Regions from separate parts of the Janthinobacterium sp. GW822-FHT07A03 genome, predicted to be linked through region 1. Evidence: predicted binding sites of a transcription regulator. Region 1 holds the regulator's gene; the other holds the start of a gene.
What was found. The regulator FNR, encoded in region 1, switches genes on or off when oxygen is low (the NO sensors DNR and NnrR bind a similar motif). The targets are predictions, from matches to a motif close to TTGATNNNNATCAA.
Positions count from the first base shown of each region.

Region 1 (3,928 bases):
GCGCAATTGGGCGGGCTGGCCGATCAGTTCCGGCGGCTGCTGCCGGGCCGTCAGGGTGACGATCTGCAGCAGCATGCCCAGCTTGTCGTCGAGCTCGGCGGCGGTGCGGCTGATCAGCGACGACTGCTGGCTCAGCAGTACACGGGTGAAGTCGTCGCGCATGTGCTGCACCTGGATCATGGTGACCAGCGCGATCATGGCGATCGAGGTCAGGCTGGTGGCCAGCGCGACTTTTGCTTTGATGCCGAGAGGCTTCATGATTTCCTTTTCAGTACCGTGCGGCACAGGCGGCAGATAATGCTGTCAGGAATTTTCCTATCAATACATCAACTTGGCAAGCGGCGCCGCGCAAATTGCCCGCCCCGCATGGGCTTTTGACGATGTTGCCATATAATTAAAGGCTGGACGTCGTTTATTCGCCGAAATTGCGGTGAAATTGGCACACGGCAACCCTGTATGCAGTAAACTTGTTATTGCATTTTCTTAAAGGTACCGACATGACTGAAGCGCTACTCACTCCAACCTTGCCCACAGTGAACGTGGAAGCGTTGCGTGCGCGATGCTCGACCTGCAGCATGCATCAATTGTGCCTGCCGATGGGCCTCGATGTGGGCGACATGGACAGGCTGGACCAGATCATCGGCCGCCGCCGCAAGATCGTGCGCGGCGCCTCGTTGTTCCGCATCGGCGACTCGTTCCAGAACCTGTACGCGATCCGCCTGGGGCACTTCAAGACGTACCAGATCAATCCGGGCGGCGAAGAGCAGGTGACGGGCTTCCAGATGGCGGGTGAACTGCTGGGCATGGACGCCATCAGCGCCGACCGCCACCACTGTAATGCGGTGGCGCTGGAAGACAGCGAAGTGTGTGAAATCCCGTTTTCCAGCCTGGAACAATTGCTGGGTAATATGCCGACCCTGCTGCGCCATTTCCACCGTATGATGAGCCAGGAAATCACGCGCGAGCAAAGCGTGATGCTGTTGCTGGGCAATATGCAGGCGACGCAGCGCTTTGCCGCCTTCATCGTCAACCTGGCGTCGCGCTATGAAGCGCGCGGCTATTCGGGCAGCAATTTCCAGCTGCGCATGTCGCGCGAGGAAATCGGCAACTACCTGGGCCTGACCATCGAAAGCGTCAGCCGTTTATTGTCGAAATTCAAGAAGGAAGGCTGGCTGCGCGTCTCCAACCGCGAGATCGAGATCCTGCAGCCGGCAAAACTGAAGGCTATTACGGCCGGCACCGACGTCTGCAAGTAAAGCTTAGAGTTCTTCATCGGCGTGCAGCGCGATGCTGCGCTGCAGGGGCCAGGTCCAGATGCCGGACAGGCGCCACTCGCGTTTGTCGTTTTCCACCAGCACCTGCCAGCGGCTGCGCTCGAGCATCGGCAGCGCCACGGAAAAATTGCCGGCCGCATCGGGTTGCACCAGCAGCTTGATATCCTTTTCCGGCAGGGTCGCATGCGCCAGGTGCAACTGCAACGGCCCCTGGTACGCCTTGCCGAAGCTGTGCACGGAGCCGCTCAGGCGGGCTGCAGCCACGTCATACGACAGGGTGGTATCCATCGCCAGGTCGCTGGCGATCGTGTCGCGCTTCAAATCCTGGTTGATCGCCTTGCCCTGCTTGTAATAATCGCCCACCACCAGCGCATCGGGTTGCGTAAACGCAATATAGCCCATGAAACTGCCGACGACCACGGACAGGCCGGGACCGATCATCAGCAGCCATGGCCAGCGATGCTTGTACCACGGTGCAACGGGAGGTTGCAGTTTCAGACTGTCGGACATGGTATTTCTCCTGATTAATTGGCCAGTCCCCATGCGGGGACCGGCCTTCCTGCATTAGCGCGGCACGATGAAGACCGCGCTTTCACGCACGTGCAGCGACGGGTCGTCCAGCGAGTGCAATTCGATTGCAATCTTGTTCGACCCCTTCTCGCCGACCCCGTGCGGCACGCGCAGGCGGATCGGCCAGCCCAGCGTTTCCGTCGGCTGCAACGTCACTTCATTGCGCGTCAACAAGGTCAGGCCCGGCAGACCGGATACACTGATTTTGAAATGCTGGCTTTGCTCCGAGGTGTTCATGATCTGCAGGCGGTAGACGTTTTCGATCATGCCATCTTCCACTTCGCGTCCCATCGAACCGCGGTCGCGGATCACGTCCATTTTCAGCGGCGTGCGCAGGGCCAGCGAAGTACACACGGCGATGATGATCAGGGCCAGGATGGAAGTGTAGATCAGCACGCGCGGGCGCATGGCGCGCTGGCGGATCTGCTGCGAATTGAAGTTGTTTTCCATCGCATGGTCGGTACTGTAGCGTACCAGTCCCCGCGGCCGGTCGACCTTGTCCATCACGCTGTTGCAGGCATCGACGCAGGCGGCGCAGCCGATGCATTCATACTGCAGGCCGTTGCGGATATCGATGCCGGTCGGACACACCTGCACGCACAGGGTGCAGTCGATGCAGTCGCCCAGCTTGTCGTTGTTGCCGGCCTTCTTGCTCATGGCGCCGCGTGGTTCGCCGCGCTTGGCATCGTAGGTGATGATCAGGGTGTCCTGGTCGAACATGGCGCTCTGGAAGCGCGCGTAGGGGCACATGTATTTGCACACCTGCTCGCGCAGCCAGCCCGCGTTGCCGTAGGTTGCCAGACTGTAGAACAAGACCCAGAACCATTCCCAGGGACCGAAATTGAGGGTGGTCACTTCGCGCGCCAGTTCCTTGATCGGCGTGAAGTAGCCGACAAAGGTAAAGCCCGTCCACAGGGCGATGGCGCCCCATACCAGGTGCTTGGCCGTCTTCTTGAACGCCTTGCGCACGGAGGGGCCCTGCTTGTCGAGGGCCATGCGCGCGCTGCGCGTGCCCTCGATGCGGCGTTCGACCCACAGGAAGATTTCCGTGTATACCGTTTGCGGGCAAGAGAACCCGCACCACACCCGCCCGGCAATGGCCGTGACGAGGAACAATAAATAGGCACAGATGATCAGCAGGGCCGCCAGGTAGATGAAATCCTGGGGCCACAGCACGACGCCGAAAATGTAGAACTTGCGCGTGGTCAAATCGAACAGCAGGGCTTGCCTGCCATTCCAGGTCAACCACGGCAAGCCGTAGAACGCGAGCTGGGTAAGCCAGACGCATACCCATCGCCAGGTAGCGTAGCGTCCTTTGGCCTCGCGAGGGTAGATTTGCTCGCGGGCCGCATACATCTTGATGACTTGAGGTTCCATTACGTCATTTCACGGGCGTCTGGGGATTCGACAGGCTCCAGACATACGCCGACAGCACGTGTACCTTGGATTCGCCGAGGAAATCGCTGAAGGCCGGCATGGTGTTGTTGCGACCCTTGCGGACGGTTTCCATGATGGTATCGGCGCTGCCGCCGTACAGCCAGATCTTGTCCGTCAGGTTGGGCGCACCGAGCATCTGGTTACCCTTCGCATCGGCGCCGTGACAGGCCATGCAGGCGCCGAACTTGGCCTTGCCCAGCACGGATTTGACGGGGTCCGAGGTGGAACCGGACAGGCTCAGCACGTAATGGGCCACGTTCTCGACATCCTTTTCGGAACCCAGGGCGGCGCCCATCGGCGGCATCTGCCCATTGCGGCCGTGCATGATGGTGGTCTTGATGATGTCGGGATCACCGCCATACAGCCAGTCCTTGTCCGTCAGGTTGGGGAAGCCCTTGTTGCCGCGCGCATCCGAACCGTGGCATTGCGCGCAGTAGGTCAGGAACAGACGCTGGCCGATGGCTTGCGCCTGCGGATCGGCGGCCACCGTCTTCAAGTCCTGGCTCAGGTACTTGTTGAACAGGGGGCCGTAGTCGGCTTCCGCCTTCTTCAGCTCTTCTTCGTACTGGCCCGTCGATTTCCAGCCCAGGCTGCCGGCATAGTTGCCCAGGCCCGGGTACAGGAACAGGTAGGCCAGCGCGAAGACG
Region 1 covers NZ_JBXAKW010000002.1:67,183-71,110, reverse strand. Annotated here, with positions in the region: gene AC1RJW_RS06335 (response regulator) at 1-258, opposite strand, end outside; gene fnr (fumarate/nitrate reduction transcriptional regulator Fnr) at 498-1,256, shown strand; gene AC1RJW_RS06325 (FixH family protein) at 1,260-1,784, opposite strand; gene ccoG (cytochrome c oxidase accessory protein CcoG) at 1,839-3,221, opposite strand; gene ccoP (cytochrome-c oxidase, cbb3-type subunit III) at 3,226-3,928, opposite strand, start outside.

Region 2 (3,928 bases), on a different contig from region 1:
GCCACTGGACCCACCCCACCACCAGCGCATTCTGGATCTGCTGGACGCCGCGCACGATCTGACATTGGCCACCCTGCGCCCGGATGGCTATCCACAAGCGACAGTGATTAATTATGTGCATGACGATCTGATCCTGTATTCGTGCATTGGTCTGGGCAGTCAAAAGGCGCACAATATCCGCCAACATGACAAGGTCTCTCTGACCATTACCCCACCCTATCAGGACTGGGATCATATCCGGGGCCTGTCGATGGCAGGCAATGCCATCCTTGTCCATGAGGCCGACGAAACGGCACATGTAGCCGACCTGTTGCTGTTTCATTTCCCACAACTGCGACAGCTCATCAATGCAAACGCTGCGCCACCGTGGCCCGGCTTGGTATTTGTGCGCATCACTCCCAGCGTGATCTCCATACTGAACTATGAACTGGGTTTCGGCCACACCGATTTGTTTGAAGTCACTTGACCCACGATGTCATTAATTGTGGGGAACTACATGATGTAAATCATGATTTTTTCGCGCGGAATTTGTTAGGCTGCCTTCATCCATCCAACAGGTGCCCGCCATGAACTATAAAACGATCGTTGTCCATGTTGATGCAACGCCTCAGGCTCACGAACGTACCGTGTTGGCAGGCATAATTGCCCGCAGTCAGCAGGCCCACCTGATCGGTACTGCAACGGCGCCACTGTCGAACCTGTATGAGGCCAGCCGCCGCATAATAGGAGCACTCGAGCGCTTTGACACCCATTCCCGATCTCTCGATGTATCCTGCGAGCGGCGCTTGAGCGACCATGATATCCAAACGAACCTGATACTGCAGGCACGGCAGGCAGACTTGCTCGTGCTGAGCCAAAGCAGCACAGACCACGACGACAGCGGCCTGCCCCCGGATTTGCCTGAACATGTGGCCCTTCATTCCGGCAGGCCGGTCCTGATTGTGCCATGCACGGGCACCTACCTGCATCTGGATCAGCACGCGCTGGTCGCCTGGGATGGCAGCCGGGCGGCCACCCGCGCCGTCGCCGATGCGCTGCCGCTGCTACGCCACAGCCAGCGCGTCACTTTAGTCATGGTCAATCCATCTCCACAGTCCAGCATCCATGCGGGAAAACCTGGTGCCGATATTGCGATATTTCTTGCGCGCCATGACATTCAGGTTCAGGTCATGGCACACACGGCCGCAATCGGTACGTCAGTGGGTGAAGCCCTGCTATCACTGACGGAAAAGCTGCATGCCGACCTTCTGGTGATGGGCGCTTATGGCCATCCTCGCTGGAATGAAATAGTGCTTGGCGGCGCCACGCGCACGCTGCTGCGGTCGATGACACTGCCGGTGCTGATGTCTCACTAGGGCTGCTGGTAACGGACACGGATTGCGTTATCCAACAATGCGACATGAGCGGGCCTCCTCAATAGAAATTACCCAGCCGTTTGATAAATGTCATTTGTACTTTTTCTATTTTCAACTTGCCCCCCTAAACTAAATCAGTTGACACCTCACTACTTTGATACCGTTTTTTCATGTCACGACAGACCAATCTGGAGAAAACTATGCCTGATGTAAACACCAACACGCCGGAACAACTCCACCAGGACACGAAGCATTCCCTGATGAATCGCTACAACGCGATAGCGCAGCACACGCTCGACTGTAGTACCGAGATATCTCGTCTGAATATCCGCTACGCTCAGGAATTGTCGGAGGCCAACATAGACACCATGCTGCTGTGCATGCAAAACTGTAGTCTGGCTCGCCGTTACGAATTGGGATTTGGCTATCTGAAACCACATGTTTCGGCCAACAATGTTTACCGGTCAAACTTGTTCAAGATCATGCTTGACATGCAAAACTCCATACTGGAAGGTGCCAATGCAACGGTATCCGACTACTCTGACGAGTTGCAAAAAATTGCCGTATCCTAGACATGCAACCAATCCAACACGCGTGATCTTCCCCGCTGGTCCTGCAGCGCGGCTCCCGGCGGTTATCGAGAATATGAACGCCTGCTCGCAGTTGCCCCACGATACTGTCCGTCCAGTCGACATTGGACAACGTGTACACGGCGCAGTTTCCCTTGGCGCCGAGGCGGTATACACGGACCTGACAGTAGATGAAGCGCTACGGCATGCACTGATCTGCGAAGAATTGCTGGAGCGTGAACCAATCGAAGTTGTATGGGCATACTGTGTGGCGCAGCACGTCCTACCGCCATGTAACATCACAATACGGGAATTCACCAGGCGCAAGCAACAGCAAGCGGAAAGCGCCGAAAAACTGTGCGACTACGGTTGGTGGATAAAGCGCCTGAAACTACGCAATGCGAGGATGGCCCTTCAGCAGCGCTAACGCCCCGCCACGACGCGCACTGCCTGTCTGGGGGCACGACACTGGCAGTGCGCCAGCTTGTCATGATCGTCCCAACGGCATGCCCACGCATACGATCTGTGTAGAACTGACGGACGTGGCCATTCTTCCGGAAAGGCATTAAATGTCAATATTACATGATCAGGATCAATTGATACCCTGACAACGCAACATAAATCAAGTAACTTGGTCCTACCGTTCGAATGCAATCTTCCCGGGAGTCGGCCATGTACAAAACCATTCTCATGTATGCCGACCAGTTTTCCGGCTTTGAACGACGCCTGGAAGTCGCGGCCGCACTGGCGCAGGAGTATGGGGCCCACCTGATCGGCACGGCAGCCAGCGGTGGCGCGCAACTCGACTATATTGTGTATGGTGTGGCCGCACTCACTCCCCTGTTGCAATTCGACTATGAACCGATGCGCAAAGCAGCCCAGGAACAACTTCGGCAATTCGATGGTCATTGTCGCCGCTTGGGCGTGGCGTCGTACGAAACGCGTTTTCAAGACAGTCATGCTGCCGACGCATTGATACTGCAGTCGCTCTATTGCGACCTGATTGTGACTGGCCAAAGCGATCTGAGCGATCCAGGCCTCGTCTGGTCCACACGGCTGCCCGGGTATCTCGCAATGCACAGCCCCCGGCCCCTGCTGGTTATCCCGGATGGCGATGGGCCGGTAGCAGTTCCCGGGCGCTCCATCGTCATTGGCTGGAATGCAAGTCCTGAAGCGAGCCGCGCTGTGGCTGGGGCCATGCCCCTGTTACTGCGCGCTCAACGGGTGCAGATTATGGTACTCAATCCACATGTGGGGAAGCAGCACGGCGACGAGCCTGGAGCGGACCTGGCGCGCTATCTGCTTCGCCACGGGATCCCGGTTGAAGTGAACTGCCACGACAATGTCACGGAGTCTGCCACCACTCTGTGTAGTCGCGCGCTGAACAGTGGGGCTGACCTGATTGTCGCGGGTGCGTATGGCCGTAGCCGCTTCCATGAATGGATACTGGGTGGCACCACGCATAGCTTGCTAAGCCAGAGCAGAGTACCGCTGCTGTTGTCGCACTAAGCACTTGCTCGGTAGCTGCGTGCATGCTTGCATTTTCTCACAGAGAGGCAGGCGGCGGCGACTGCGAAACCAGAGGATAGCCAACAGATTGCGCCAGCATCACATGCTGTCCCGCCGTCAATGCCATGGCTTCAGCAAGCTCTTCTTGATCAAACCATCCGCGCGCAACGGCAGCCAACCCTTCTGCGGCGCAAAACAGGTAAACATTCTGGCTGATATGGCCGACATCAAGTGCGGCAAAGAGCAACTGCTTGGCCTGCTCCTCGGGAGGCATGCGCGACAAATTGGCGACATAAAGCAGATTGACCGGAGCCCTGGCCACGAAATCCTGCTTGCCGGTCAACGGCCGCATATCGACGGAACTTTGCTGCATCAGTGCCGGCGCCTGCGCATCATAGCGGTATAGACCGCTTGCCATCGCAATATAAATATCAATTTCCTGCGCATTACAGACAGAAGGTGCAGTTCTATGGCCTGAAGTCTCACGATTGCAGC
Region 2 covers NZ_JBXAKW010000006.1:429,553-433,480, forward strand. Annotated here, with positions in the region: gene AC1RJW_RS19450 (pyridoxamine 5'-phosphate oxidase family protein) at 1-466, shown strand, start outside; gene AC1RJW_RS19455 (universal stress protein) at 567-1,355, shown strand; gene AC1RJW_RS19460 (hypothetical protein) at 1,556-1,927, shown strand; gene AC1RJW_RS19465 (universal stress protein) at 2,597-3,433, shown strand; gene AC1RJW_RS19470 (SagB/ThcOx family dehydrogenase) at 3,471-3,928, opposite strand, start outside.
Region 2: the regulator FNR is predicted to act here: its motif matches at 2,507-2,520, upstream of AC1RJW_RS19465 (universal stress protein).